Linked DNA regions of Marichromatium purpuratum 984. The protein of the gene in region 2 interacts with the protein of the main gene of each other region in a pairwise test. Links are inferred from orthologs where the notes say so. Each region holds a gene or a part of one and is shown on either strand. Other genes may lie near its edges. The genes, in order: MARPU_RS13950 and ftsB.

Region 1 (7,359 bases), 2.7 Mb from region 2 along the record:
ACGCCCTCGATCACCCCGAGCTTGCGCTGGCGATCATCGATGAGACTGGCGACGCTGCCGAGTTCGCTAATCAATTCCTTGATGGTGTAGTCGCGCACCGGTCCCTCGGCGGGGCCACCCTGCGGCGGCGGTCGATCGAAGTCGAACTCCTCGGCGTCGAGCCCGGACATCTGCACCAGCCGTGCGCCGAGCGCATTGAGTCGCAGCAGTTCGGCCTGCATCTCCCCGAGACGGGCGGCGAGCGCGTTGATTTCATCGGTGGAGGGGGTGGCGGGAATCGAGAGAGTGGATGCGGCGGCAGGTGGCGGGGCGGGCGGTTCGATGCGGATGAGGGACTGACCGGCCAGGAATCCGATCCCGCCACCACCGAGCACGCAGGCCCCGAGGGCCAGCAGGATCACCTGGCCACGCGGGGCCTTGCTTCGATCGAGATGATGCATCGCTTCTCTCTACGGTTAGGCTCACGCCCGAGGACGCGAGTTTATACTACGGTGACGTGATTTGATTCTGGCACTGCCGGCATGGCCCCATTCGCCACCTACCGGAAACGCCGAACGATTGGATAGGCGCCTTCATTGACATCATCGGGCGGCAGCACACGCCTCCTGCTCGACACACCGACAACCCGCAGCGATGCCCGACCGGCCCAAAACGATCCACGACCTGCTCTGGAACAACCCCATGGTGCGCGCCCGGCTCGCCCGGCGACAGCGCGAACTCGAACTACTCGAGGCCGCTCGCCAGCGCGTCCCCGGCGGGCTGCAGCGTCACTGTATCGACGCCCACCTCGAGGACACCACGTTGGTGCTAGTGCTCGACTCGCCGGCGTGGGCGACTCGCGCGCGCTTCATCGCCCGCGATCTCGGCGCCGCGCTGGCCGCGCCCGATCTCACCGCGGTGCACATCCAGACCCGACCGCCACAGTCACCACGCCAGCACCCCACCAGCGCTCAGACCGGCACTCCGCGTCGACTCTCGGCGGCGACCGTCGAACACTTGCGCACCGCCGCCGAACACCTGGACGACCCCGAACTCGCCGCCACCTTCAGACGACTCGCCGAGCGTCATGTCGAGGACGACACCTCGAACGACTGAGCGAGCACACGCAAGCGACCGGCCGCTGCCAGGGGCAGCGACCGGTCGTTGCGGCAATGGATTGACGAGGGCTGGGCGCGACCATCATCATCGCCCGGCCAGACCCGGCGGCTCAGATCGCGGCCACCGGCTGACCATAACCGATGGGGGCGCACTCACCGTCCTCGAAGCTGACCTCCTCCCAGGCGGCGGTGTCGGCAACCAGGGCACGGACCAGCATGTTGTTGAGTGCGTGCCCGGACTTGTGACCGCTGAAGGCGCCGACCAGAGAATGGCCGAGCAGGTACAGGTCACCGATGGCGTCGAGCATCTTGTGACGCACGAACTCGTCGTCGTAGCGCAGGCCTTCCTCGTTGAGCACCCGATACTCATCGACCACCACGGCATTGTCGAGGCTACCGCCGAGGGCGAGGTTCTGCTGGCGCAGCGCCTCGATCTCCTTGAGAAAGCCGAAGGTCCGGGCCCGGCTGACCTCGCGCACGAAGGAGTGGGTCGAGAGGTCGATGCTGGCGCGATTGACCCGAGCGTGGAAGGCCGGATGGTCGAAATCGATGGAAAAATCGACCCGGAAGCCGTGATAGGGCGTAAAGCGTGCGTACTTGTCGCCATCACGCACCTCGATCGGGCGCTTGATGCGGATGAAGCGCTTGGCCCTAGGCTGCTCCTCGACACCGGCAGACTGGATAAGGAACACGAAGGGCGCGGCGCTGCCGTCCATGATCGGCACTTCGGCGGCACCGAGATCGACATAGGCGTTGTCGATACCGAAGCCGGCGAAGGCGGCGAGCAGGTGCTCGACGGTGGAAACCCGCACGTCGTCGCGCACCAGGGTGGTGGAGAGCCGGGTGTCGCCGACGTTGAAGGGCGTGGCCTGGATCTCGACCGGGGTGTCGAGATCCACCCGCCGGAACACGATACCGGTATCCGGAGCGGCCGGGCGCAGGGTGAGCGCGACCTTCTCACCGGTGTGAAGCCCCACGCCGGTGGTCTGGATCACGGTCTTCAAGGTGCGTTGCTTGATCATCGCCCGGGTTACCCCTCGCTATCCACGGCGGCCGACGGCGATCCCTGCCGGTTGCCGGTCGAGTCCAGCGCGGGACCGGCTCAACCGGCCCCACGCCGCTCATCCTGTGCTCGATTCATGTGCACGCGCGTCATCACGACGGGTGCGGTTTCGGATAGCTTAGGGTTTTCCCGAAGATTTATCAAGTTTCGCACGCAACAAGACACGACGCCCCTGTTTTCAAACGTCTTTCAGATACAGGGAAACCCCTGATCAATCAGCCTGACGACGCAAGAAGGCGGGGATGTCGAGATAATCCAGGTCGCTCTCCCCGACCGACTCGGACGCCGCCTGAGCACCCGCCTTGCGCGCAACCGCCGGACGGCGATCGAGTTCGCGATAGTCGGGCGCGCTCTCACCCCCGTCACCGCTGACCAGACGCATCGCCGGCTCCTGCAGCCCGGGACGGCGGACCTTGACGCGATTACCGCCGAGCCCGGTGGCGACCACGGTCACTCGCAGCTCGTCCTCAAGTTCGGGGTCGACCACGGTCCCGACCACCACGGTGGCCTCGTCGTCGGCGAACTCGCGCACCGTGCTGCCGACCTCGTCGAACTCACCGATGGTGAGGCTCATCCCCGCGGTGATGTTGACCAGGATGCCCTTGGCGCCGGCGAGATCGATGTCCTCGAGCAGCGGGCTGCGGATCGCCGCCTCGGCTGCCTCGCGGGCACGATTCTCGCCCTGGGCCGCACCGGTCCCCATCATCGCCACGCCCATCGTCGACATCACCGTCTTGACATCGGCGAAGTCGACGTTGATCAGTCCCGGGCGGGTGATCAGCTCGGCGATGCCCTGAGTGGCGTTGAGCAGCACGTCGTTGGCCGCGCGGAAGGCGTCGAGCAGGCTCATCTCCTTGCCGAGCACCGCCAGCAGCTTCTCGTTGGGAATGGTGATCAGCGAATCGACGTTGGTGGCCAACTCGGCGATCCCCTCCTCGGCCACGCGGCTGCGCTTGACGCCCTCGAAGGGGAAGGGCTTGGTGACCACGGCGACGGTGAGGATCCCCAGCTCCTTGGCGACCTGGGCGACCACCGGCGCGGCGCCGGTACCGGTACCACCGCCCATGCCCGCGGTGATGAAGACCATGTCGGCGCCCTCGAGCGCATCCTGGATGCGATCGCGATCCTCCATCGCGGCACTCTGTCCGACCTCGGGGTCGGCGCCCGCGCCCAGTCCCTTGGTGATACCGGCGCCGAGCTGCAGGATGGTCTTGACGTTGGAGTTCTTCAGCGCCTGAGCATCGGTGTTGGCGCAGATGAAGTCGACCCCCTCGATGGTCGAGGCGACCATGTGGTTGACCGCGTTGCCGCCACCGCCACCGACGCCGATAACCTTGATGACCGCGTTCTGGCTATGGGTGTCCATCAGTTCGAACATGTGAAATCTCCTCTCTTGTTGCAGTGCGCAAAAACCTGAAACCTCGTCGGCGCCGCGCTCCAGGCGACACCGCCCCCCGACATCCCCGACGTCCTCTGGACACCGGGGCCTCTGAGACCGCAGGCCGCGGTCCATCCTGACTACGGCATCGCTCGCGACACCGCCCTGCCGACACCACCGCCCCGGAACGACCGGAGCAGCGGCACCGTCCCTCTAGAACGTGCCCTGGAACCAGCCGCGCATGCGCGACCACATCCCTTGCAGCCCCGGCCCCTCGGCCATCTCGGGAGCACGGGCGAAGCGGTGCTGGCGCGCATACATCAGCAGTCCCACCCCGGTCGCATAGGCCGGGTTGTCGACCACCTCGGACATGCCGACGACGTGCTGCGGCACACCGAGACGCACCGGCATGTCGAACACCGACTCGGCCAGCTCGACCAGTCCCTCCATCTTGGCCCCGCCGCCGGTGAGCACCACGCCGCCGGCGACCACCTCCTCCAGCCCGCTGCGCCGCAGCTCGTTCTTCAGCAGGGTCAGCAGCTCTTCGTAGCGCGGCTCGGCGACCTCGGCGAGCATCTGGCGCGAGAGCCGGCGTGGCGGTCGGTCACCGATGCTCGGCACCTCGATCGCCTCGCTGTCGGCGGCGAGCTGAGCGAGCGCGCAGGCATGCTCGACCTTGATCTGCTCGGCGTATTGGGTGGGCGTGCGCAGCGCCACGGCGATGTCGTTGGTGACCTGGTCGCCGGCGATCGGGATCACCGAGGTGTGGCGGATGGCGCCATTGGTGAACACCGCCATATCGGTGGTGCCGGCACCGATGTCGACCAGACAGACGCCGAGTTCCTTCTCGTCCTCGCCGAGCACCGAGTAGCTCGAACTCAGCTGCGAGAGCACCAGGTCGTCGACATCGAGCCCGCAGCGGCCGATGCAGCGGGTGAGGTTCTGCGCCGCGCTCGCCGCGCCGGTGACGATGTGCACCTTGGCCTCGAGGCGCACCCCGCACATGCCGATCGGCTCGCGCACCCCGCCCTGCTCGTCGATGATGAATTCCTGCGGCAGGATGTGCAGGGTCTTCTGGTCGGCCGGGATCGCCACCGCACGCGCCGAGTCGATCACCTGATCGACATCGGCCTGGGTGACCTCACCCTCGTTGACCTTGGCGACACCGTCGGAGTTGAAGCTGCGCACATGGCTGCCGGCGATCCCGGCGTGCACCGAGTGGATCTCGCAGCCGGCCATCAGCTCGGCCTCTTCCACCGCGCGCTGGATCGACTGCACCGTCGACTCGATGTCGACCACCACCCCGCGCTTGAGTCCGCGCGAGGGGTGGGCGCCGATGCCGATGATCTCGATCTGATCATCATCCTTGAGTTCGCCGATCAGGGCGGCGACTTTGGAGGTGCCGATGTCCAGGCCCACCAAAAGATTCTTGTCGTTACGTCGCGACATCCGGTTCTATCCTCGATTGTCGGGCCACTCCGGGCGACCCGAGTTCGCGCGGACCTGCGCCTGTCTCTCATCCGCCCAGCGCACGGCGAACCCGTTGCTGTAGCGCAGATCCACGACCAACAATTGTCCAACCGCCTCGAGCTGCGGGGCGTTGGCGATGAAGCGGGCGAGACGCTCCTCGACCTGCTCGGACCCGAGCCGCAGCTCGGTACCCATCACCAGCTCGATGCGCCAATCGCCGCGCGGATCGACCGCCAGGGTCTGGATCAGATGGCCGACCAGCATCAGTCGGTCGCGCCAGTCCTGATAGCGACTCGCCAGCTCGGCGGCGCGCGCCTCCTCGCCCACGAGCACCGGCAATCCCGCCGGCAGGGTCGCGGCGCGCGGTCGGAACACCACCCCCTCGGCGGTCACCAGACCATCGTCGTTCCAGCGCGCGATCGGCCGATGCTCCTCGACCAGCACCAGCAGCCGATCGGGCCACACCCGACGCAGACTGGCATGACCGACCCAGGCCAGCGACTCGGCCGCGCGCTTGAGTTCGACCAGGTTGGCGGTCAGGATGCCGCCATCGAGTCGCTCGGTCAGGGTCTGGCTGAGCAACGCCGAGGAGTGATGATGCAGCTCGCCCTCGACCTCGATCACCCGCACCGGCAACAACCCCGGCTCCTCCTGGATAAACCGCCAAGCCCCGAGCGGCATCGCCAGCAGCAGCACCACCCCGAGCAGCCCGCGCCAACGCGAGCGCCCCAGCCGCTGCAACAGCGGACGCTTCCTGGTAGCCCCGCGACGGCGTCGTTCAGCCACGGTCGAAACTCGTCTCCAGGATGCGCCACACCAGCCGATCGAAGTCCATCCCCGCCGCCCGCGCCGCCATCGGCACCAGGCTGTGATCGGTCATCCCCGGCACCGTGTTGATCTCCAGCAGGAAGGGGTCGCCAGCGGCGTCGAGCATCAGGTCGACCCGCCCCCAGCCGCTCGCCCCGGCCTGCTCGAAGGCGTCGAGCGCGAGCGACTGCAGCGCGTGCTCGCGCGCCGGCTCCAGTCCGCTGGGGCAGAAGTAGCGGGTGGTGTCGGCGCTGTACTTGGCCTCGTAGTCGTAGAAGACGTTGGGCGTCTCCAGCCGGATCAGCGGCAGCGCCTCCTCGCCGAGGATGGCGCAGGTGTACTCCGCGCCCGCGATCCAGCGCTCGGCGAGCACCAGGGCATCGAAGGCACTCGCCGCACGCCAGGCGGCGGCGAGCCCGGCGACGTCCTCGACCTTGGCCATGCCGATGCTCGAGCCCTCGTGCACCGGCTTGACCATCAACGGGAAACCGAGCGCCGCGGCCGTCGGCAGGTCGTCCTCGTCGCGCAGCAGCACGGCGTCTGCGGTGGGCAGACCGCCCCCCGACCACAGCAGCTTGCAGCGATGCTTGTCCATGCCCAGCGCCGAGCCGAGCACCCCGGAGCCGGTGTAGGGCATGCCGATACGCTCGAGCGCCCCCTGGATCTGGCCGTCCTCGCCGCCGCGTCCGTGGAGCACCACGAAGGCGCGCTCGAAGCCGCCGACCCGCAAGCGCTCGAGCACGTCGGCGCCGGGGTCGATCGGCTCGGCGTCGACACCCTGACGGCGCAGCGCCTCGAGCACCGCACGCCCGCTCCTCAGCGAGATCTCGCGCTCGGCCGCCTCGCCACCGAGCAACACCGCAACCCGGCCGAACCCGGCCGCGTCCTGAACCCGATGCCTGGTCATGACTCCCCCCCGACGAGCCGCCGCACCTCGGGCATCAACCGCACCCCGCTGGCGCGTTCGACCGTGGTCTGCACCAGCGCGATCAGCTCGACGATGTCCCGGGCGGTGGCATCGCCCGTGTTGATGATGAAGTTGGCGTGACGCTCGGAGACCTGGGCGCCGCCGAGTCGTCGCCCCTTGAGCCCGTTGGCCTCGATCAGTCGCGCGGCATGGTCCCCCGGCGGATTGCGGAACACCGAGCCGCAACTGGGCTGACCGATCGGTTGGGTGGCGGCGCGGCGATCGAGCAGCGCGCGAATCCGCGCCATCGCCGCGGCGCCGTCGCCGGGCTCGAGCACCAGGTCGGCGCCGACGAACCACTCGCCCGCCGGCCCGCGCACCTCGCGATAACCCGGGGTGAAGTCGCTCACCGGGCGCTCGCGGACCCTCCCCCGGCGATCGATGGTGCGCACCCGCGCGACCCACGGCCAGGTCTCGCCGCCCCAGGCCCCGGCGTTCATCGTCAGGGCGCCGCCGAGGGTGCCGGGGATGCCGGCGAGGAACTCGACCCCGACTAGGTCGGCGCGCGCGGCGACGCGGGCGAGCTTGGCGCAGGTGACCCCGGCGCCGACCCGCAGGCCGTGCTCGCCGTGACGCT
Region 2 (7,087 bases):
CAGCTGGCCTGTACAGCCCCCCAGGTCGGGGTCGATCATGCGGCAACGCTCGCCGAAGCCAGGGAACGGCTGTACCACCCGGAGCGCTACCAGCTGGTACTGCTCGACCTCGGGCTGCCGGATGGCTCGGGGCTGGAGCTGCTCGACTGGATCCGTGAACGGCGCCTCCCCCTGGCCGTGGTCGTGCTCACCGGCGCGGGCGATGCCGGCAGCGCGGCCGACGCACTCCAGGCCGGCGCCGACGACTACCTGATCAAGGATGAGATCGAGGCGGACGAACTCCCCGCTCGGCTCGCCCGTGCCTGGCGCCGCTTCCGCAGCGCCGAGGCGCGCCACGGGCACGGACTGCGCGTCCTCTATGCCGAGCGCAACACCGACGACGCCGACCTCACCGTCCGCCATCTCACCCGTCACGCCCCCCACATCCATCTGACTCTGGTCGGCAGCGCCGAGGAGGCACTCGATCACCTGCCGGGCACCGCCGAGGACACCTCGACCTTCGACGTACTGCTGCTCGACTACCGTCTTCCCGGTCTGGACGCCCTGGAGGCACTCAAGCAACTGCGCGACGACCGCAACCTCGCGCTGCCGGTGGTGATCGTCTCCGGGCAGGGGGGCGAGCGCGTGGTCGCGCGCGCGCTGCAGCTCGGGGTCGACGCCTATGTCCTCAAGCAGCCCGGCTATCTCCATCAGCTCACCGCCACGCTCGAGCGCATCGCCCACCAGGCCGAGCTGGCCCGCGAACGCGCCGCGCTGCGCCAGACCTCGACCCATCTCGGGTTGATGCTCGAGGCCAGCCCGGTGGTGCTCTATACCCTGCGCATCGAGCAGCACCGCCCTCGTCCGACCTGGGTCAGCGACAACATCACCGCCCTGCTCGGGTTCACGCGCGACGAGACGATGCGCCCCGACTGGTGGCTGCGCCAGATCCATCACGACGACCGCGAGTCGGTCGAGCGCGCCCTCGGTCAGCTCGTCAACCGCGGACAGCTCAGGCAGCAGTACCGGCTGTTCGACCGTGACGGTGGCATGCGCTGGATCGAGGACGAACTGCGCATTCTCGGACACGAGAGCCCGGCGCACACCGAGGCGATCGGCGCCTGGCGCGATATCAGCGACAGCAAGCATGCCGAGCACTTCCACGAGACCCGCATGGCGGTACTCGACGGCCTGCTCGACGACCGCGCGCTCCCCGAACTGCTCGGCGAGATCGCCACCCGGCTCGAGCAGGCCGAACCCAGACTGCGGGTCTCGGTGGTGGTACGCGACCCCGTCAACAAACGGCTGCGCAGCTTCGCCGCGCCGCACCTCGCACCGGTACTCAATGCCGCGCTCGAGGACTGTGCGCCCGAACGAACCCCGTTCGCCCCCACGCTGCGTGACACCACCCCGGCACTGGTCGCCGACATCGCCAAACATCCCGCCTGGCAGCAGTACCTCGAACAACATCAGGCGGCCGGACTCCGCGCCTGCTGGTCCTTTCCCTTTCACGACGACACTGGCGAGGCGCTGGGCATACTCGTCGTCTATCGCACCACTCCCGGTCTCCCCGACGCCGCCACCCAGGCGCATATCGCCGAGTTCGGCCAGCTCGCCGCGCTGGCGGTGACCCGGGCGCGCACCACCAACGCACTGCGCCAATCGGCCGCGGTCCTGGCGAGCGCCCGCGAGGGCGTGGTGGTCACCGACCTCAGACCCCGAATCCTGTCGATCAACCCTGCCTACACCCAGATCACCGGCTACAGCGCCGAGGAGGTCATCGGTCGCAACCCCAACCTGTTGCGCTCCGAGCGCCAGGGTCGCGCCTTCTATCAGCAATTGTGGGCCTGCCTGCTCGAACAGGGACACTGGCAAGGCGAGATCTGGAACCGCATCAAGAGCGGCGAGGTGCGCCCGGTACTGCTGTCGATCAGCCTGGTCACCGATACCGCCGGCAATCCCGAGCGCTATGTCGGGGTGATGACCGACCTCAGCCAACTCAGACACTCGGAGGCGGCGCGCGAACGTCTGGCGCACTTCGACCCACTCACCGGACTGCCCAATCGACTGCTGCTGCAGTCGCGACTCAGCCACGCCCTCGAGCGCGCTCAGCGTCACGGTCACTACATCGCCGTGCTGCTGATCGATCTCGACCGCTTCAAGCACATCAACAACAGCCTCGGTCACCCTGCCGGCGACAACCTGCTCGAACTCCTGGCGCACCGTTTCGCGACCCGGCTGCGCGAGGGCGACACCCTCGGGCGACTCGGCGGCGACGAGTTCCTGGTGGTGCTCGAGCGGCTGCACCAGCCACGTCAGGCCGCGGGCGTCGCCCGCGACTTGCTCGAGCTGTTGCGACGACCGATCACCCTGCCCGGCGATCACGAGATCCATGTCGGCGCCAGTATCGGCATCGGGGTCTACCCGCAGGACGGCAGCTCGGCCAGCGAGCTGATCCAGCACGCCGAGGTCGCGCTCTATCAGGTCAAGGCGCAGGGACGCGGCAACTATGGCTTCCATACCCCGGAGTTGAGCGCCCAGGCCGCCGAGCGACTCGAGCTGGAGGCACGGCTGCGTCAGGCCCTGGGAAACGAGGAGTTCCTGCTCCACTTCCAGCCACAGTTCGACTGTGTCAGCGGCGCGTTGATCGGCTGCGAGGCACTGGTGCGCTGGAACACGCCCGACCAGGGGTTGGTACCACCGACGCGCTTCATTCCCCTGGCCGAGGAGACCGGACTGATCCTGCCCCTCGGCGACTGGGTGCTGCGCACCGCCTGCCGTCAGGGAATGTGCTGGCTCGACGCCGGGCTGGTCCTCGAGACCATCGCGGTCAACCTCTCGGCGCGCCAGCTGCTGCAACCCGACTGTGTCGATTGCATCGAGCAGGCGCTCACCGCGACCGGCTGGCCGGCGCACCGGCTCAAGCTCGAACTCACCGAGAGCATGCTGATGGGGGAAGGCGACGAGGTCGAGCAGCGTCTCCAGGCACTACGCGCGCTCGGCATCCGTCTGTCGATCGACGACTTCGGCACCGGCTACTCGTCGCTGGCCTATCTGCGTCGCTTCGCCATCGACGAACTCAAGATCGACCGCAGCTTCGTGCGCGACATCCCGGCACAGCGCGACGACATGGAGATCGCCGCCACCATCATCGCGATGGCGCGCAACCTGAAACTGCGGGTGATCGCCGAAGGCGTCGAAACCGAGGCGCAGCTGGAATTCCTGCGCGAGCGGGGATGCGAGGCCTATCAGGGCTATCTGTGTGCCCCGCCGCTCACCCCGGAGGCCTTCGCCGCACGCTTCGGGCCGCGCTAGTCGACGGTGGCCCAATCATCGAGCAGTTCGCGCAACACCGCCGTGGCATAGGCCCCGGCGGGCAGCTCGAAGGTGAGGCGCACACCGCCGTCGAGCTGTTCGGCGACGAGGTCGAACACCGGCAGACGCAGCGCGCGCCGCTCCTGCGCCAGCCCCGCCGCCGCCAGCCCCTCGGGCCAGCCGGGGAAGGCGGTGGCCACCGCTTGCTCACGCGCCAACACCTCGCCCCGGCTCGGCGGCGCGCCCTCGCCCCACAGCGGGCCGGTGGGGTGGACGTCGAGTCGGGCACAGCGCGTCAGCAGCGTTTCATCGACGGTCTCGACGGCGAAGTGCGAGTTGCAGCCATCGAGCTGCAGACGATCCCCATCGAGCGGTCGATCCCAGCAGTCGTCGGCCACCCGCCCGGCGAGCGTCTCGTTGAACAGCTGCGAGCGTGCCGCCGACAGCCACAGCCCGCGCACATGACGCGACACCCGAGGCACCGGCGCGCCGCTGAACAGCGCATGGGCCTGGGCGAGGTTGCCACCGTCGCGCCCGAAGCGCTGCTCACCGAAGTAGTTGGGCACGCCGCGCGCGCCGATCGCCGCGACCCGCTCGGCCAGGGCCTCGGGGTCGGGGGCGAGGTCGCGCATCAGGAGACGGAAGCGGTTGCCGACCAGCGCGCCGCGCCGCAGCTTGCGCCGATGGGCGTGGACCTCCAGCACCTCGATGCCGTCGGTGGCAAGCGCCGACCAGTCCGGCTCGCCGGCACGCGGGCGCGGCAGCGAGAACCACTGCCAGGTGACCGCGTGACGGTCCTTGAGCCCGGCATAGCCGACCGCCGAGACCGCCACCCCGGCGCAGGCGGCCAGCCGCCGCGCCACCCACTCGGTATTAGCCTCGCGCTTGCGCACCCACAGCAGCAGGTGCTCGCCGTCACCGTCGGGCTCGAAGGCGAGCCGCTCCTCGACCTGGAAGTCCTCCGGTTCGACCCGCAGCCGACCGCGCCCGAGCGGCGCGCCATAGGCGCGCGGCAACTGCGCGAAGGGGGTGTGCCCGGGCAGCGGCGGCTGGCTCATTCGACCAGCAGCACCGAGGCCGAGGCGGCGATGCCCTCGCCGCGACCGGTGAAGCCCATCTGCTCCATGGTGGTGGCCTTGACGTTGACCCGCGCCGGTTCACACTGCAGGTCCCCGGCGAGCACCTCGCGCATGGTGTCGATATAGGGCGCGAGCTTGGGCTGCTGGGCGATCAGCGTCATGTCGGCGTTGTGCACCCGCAGGCCGCGCTCGTGCAGGCTGGCGATCACCCGGCGCAGCAGGATGCGGCTGTCGATCCCGGCATAGGCCTGATCGTTGTCGGGGAAATGACGACCGATGTCGCCGAGCCCGGCGGCGCCGAGCAGGGCATCGCACAGCGCATGAATCAGCACGTCGCCGTCGGAGTGGGCGGTCAGTCCCAGCTCGTGGGGAATCTCCACACCACCGAGCACCAGTCGGCATCCGGGGGCGAAACGATGGGCATCGAAACCCTGACCAATCAACATGGAACGCATTCTCCGAAGGCAGGTTGAAGGAAGCCGGGGCCTATCCGTCGCCCCGGTACAGCGGTTGTTCTCAGTCGAGACGCCCCTGCTGCTGCAGATGGAAACGGGCCAGCGCCAGATCCTCGGGACGGGTGATCTTGAGGTTGTCCGACTGGCCCTCGAGCAGCCGCGGGGCCTGCCCCAGGCGCTCGATCGCCGAGGCCTCGTCGGTGACCAGCGCGCCCTCGGCGAGCGCCTGACGCAGTGCCTGACGCAGCGTCCCGAGGCGGAACATCTGCGGGGTGAAGGCGTGCCACAGGGCGCTGCGCTCAACGGTGGTCTCGATCCGACCCTCCGCACCGGCGCGCTTCATGGTGTCGCGCACCTGCACCGCGAGAATGCCGCCGACCGGATCATCGGCCAGCCCCTCGAGCATGGCGTCGAGATCCGAGCGGCGCAGACAGGGGCGCGCGGCATCGTGCACCAGCACCCAGTCGTCTTCGGCGGCCTGTCCGCTCAGCGCCTCGAGCCCGTTGAGCACCGAATTGCAGCGCTCCGCGCCACCCGGCGCGCGGATCACCCGGGGATGGGTGGCGTAACGGGTCTCGGGCCAATAGGGGTCGGCGGGATCGACGGCGACCACCACACCGGCGATGGCGGGGTGCTCGACGAAGCACTCGAGGGTGTGTTCGATCACCGTCCGGTCGGCGAGATCGAGATATTGCTTGGGGATGGCGCTCCCCATCCGTCGGCCGACGCCGGCGGCGGGGATCACTGCCCAGAAGGCGGGTTTGGCGGTCAATGCGGGGGCTCCACGGAGGGGCGAGGTTCGATCACCTGCAGGAAGGTCTCCCCGGGCCTGATCATGCCGAGTTCGGCGCGGGCGCGCTCCTCGAGCGCTTCGAGCCCGCTGCCGAGATCGACCACCTCGGCGCGCAGCTTGGCGTTGCGTGCGCCGAGGCGCTCGAGTTCGACACGCTGCGCGGCGATCTCCTGGCGCAGCGCGGCGAGTTCGGCCTGGCTCCCGTCACCGACCCACAGCCGGTAGTGGAGCGCCAACAGCACGAACACCAGCAACGCGATCAGCAGGCGCATGGATGAGGTGCTCGAGAACGGCGGCCCGGGGCAGGCTCAGCGACGACCGGGGGCGTCGTTCACAGCCATTTGAAGGCGTCGCGACCGGCGTAAGCGGCCTCGTCGCCGAGCTGGTCCTCGATGCGCATCAGCTGGTTGTACTTGGCGATGCGATCGGAGCGCGACAGCGAGCCGGTCTTGATCTGACCGGTGCCGGCGGCGACCACCAGGTCGGCGATGGTGGTGTCCTCGGTCTCGCCGGAGCGGTGCGAGACCACGGCGGTATAACCGGCGGCGTGCGCCATGGCGATCGCCTCGAGGGTCTCGGTGAGGGTGCCGATCTGGTTGACCTTGATCAGGATCGAGTTGGCGATGCCCTTGTCGATGCCCTCGCGCAGGATCTTGGTGTTGGTGACGAAGAGGTCGTCGCCGACGATCTGCACCCGCGCGCCGAGCCGCTCGGTGAGCGTCTTCCAGCCGTCCCAGTCGCCCTCGGCGAGACCGTCCTCGATGCTGAGGATCGGGTAACGATCGACCCAGGACTCGAGCAGGTCGACCATGCCCTCGGCATCGAGGGTGCGGCCCTCGCCCTTGAGGTGGTACTGGCCGTCCTCGTAGAACTCGGAGGCGGCGACGTCGAGCGCCAGGAAGATGTCCTCGCCGGCCTTGTAGCCGGCCTTCTCGATCGCCTCGAGGATGACCTCGATGGCCGCCTCGTTGGACGCCAGGTCGGGGGCGAAGCCGCCCTCGTCGCCGACGCTGGTGGCCAGACCACGGGCATGCAGCACCGACTTGAGCGCGTGGAAGATCTCGGCGCCGTAGCGCACCGCCTCGCGGATGCTCGTGGCACCCACCGGCATGATCATGAACTCCTGGAAATCGACGCTGTTGTCGGCGTGCTCACCGCCGTTGATGATGTTCATCATCGGCACCGGCAGCCGGTAGGGACCGCTCGAGATCGAGCGGAACAGCGCCACCGCCTTCTCCTGCGCGGCGGCATGGGCATTGGCCAGCGACACACCGAGCAGGGCATTGGCGCCGAGCCGGCCCTTGTTGTCGGTACCGTCGAGCGCGAGCATGCGGCGATCGAGCGCCTGCTGATCGAGCACGTCCATGCCGATCAGCGCCTCGCGCAGCTCGCCCTGGATGTTGGCCACTGCGGTCAACACGCCCTTGCCGCAGAAGCGATCGGTCTCGCCGTCGCGCAGCTCCAAG

What was found.
Region 1: the proteins of ftsB (region 2) and MARPU_RS13950 interact in binary tests that used the Escherichia coli proteins (3 or more experiments, as listed by UniProt). The link is inferred for Marichromatium purpuratum 984 from one-to-one orthologs.

Annotation. Positions count from the first base shown.
Region 1 is NZ_CP007031.1:3,212,176-3,219,534, forward strand. The notes cover bases 3,895-6,893. They hold MARPU_RS13950 (cell division protein FtsQ/DivIB), read right to left. Parts: upstream 5,795-6,893; coding sequence 4,994-5,794; downstream 3,895-4,993. Other genes in these bases: ftsA (cell division protein FtsA), read right to left, coding at 3,895-4,987; MARPU_RS13955 (D-alanine--D-alanine ligase), read right to left, coding at 5,787-6,722; murB (UDP-N-acetylmuramate dehydrogenase), read right to left, coding at 6,719-6,893. Also shown: MARPU_RS13925 (M23 family metallopeptidase), read right to left, coding at 1-440; MARPU_RS13930 (DciA family protein), read left to right, coding at 634-1,095; lpxC (UDP-3-O-acyl-N-acetylglucosamine deacetylase), read right to left, coding at 1,208-2,119; cell division protein FtsZ, read right to left, coding at 2,372-3,538; more of ftsA, read right to left, coding at 3,752-3,894; more of murB, read right to left, coding at 6,894-7,359. UniProt on the Escherichia coli protein: Essential cell division protein. May link together the upstream cell division proteins, which are predominantly cytoplasmic, with the downstream cell division proteins, which are predominantly periplasmic. May control correct divisome assembly.
Region 2 is NZ_CP007031.1:564,880-571,966, reverse strand. What follows is about bases 4,246-6,972. They hold ftsB (cell division protein FtsB), read right to left. Parts: upstream 5,894-6,972; coding sequence 5,597-5,893; downstream 4,246-5,596. Other genes in these bases: eno (phosphopyruvate hydratase), read right to left, coding at 5,953-6,972; ispD (2-C-methyl-D-erythritol 4-phosphate cytidylyltransferase), read right to left, coding at 4,890-5,600; ispF (2-C-methyl-D-erythritol 2,4-cyclodiphosphate synthase), read right to left, coding at 4,349-4,819; truD (tRNA pseudouridine(13) synthase TruD), read right to left, coding at 4,246-4,352. In the rest of the region: MARPU_RS02640 (EAL domain-containing protein), read left to right, coding at 1-3,294; more of truD, read right to left, coding at 3,291-4,245; more of eno, read right to left, coding at 6,973-7,087. UniProt on the Escherichia coli protein: Essential cell division protein. May link together the upstream cell division proteins, which are predominantly cytoplasmic, with the downstream cell division proteins, which are predominantly periplasmic.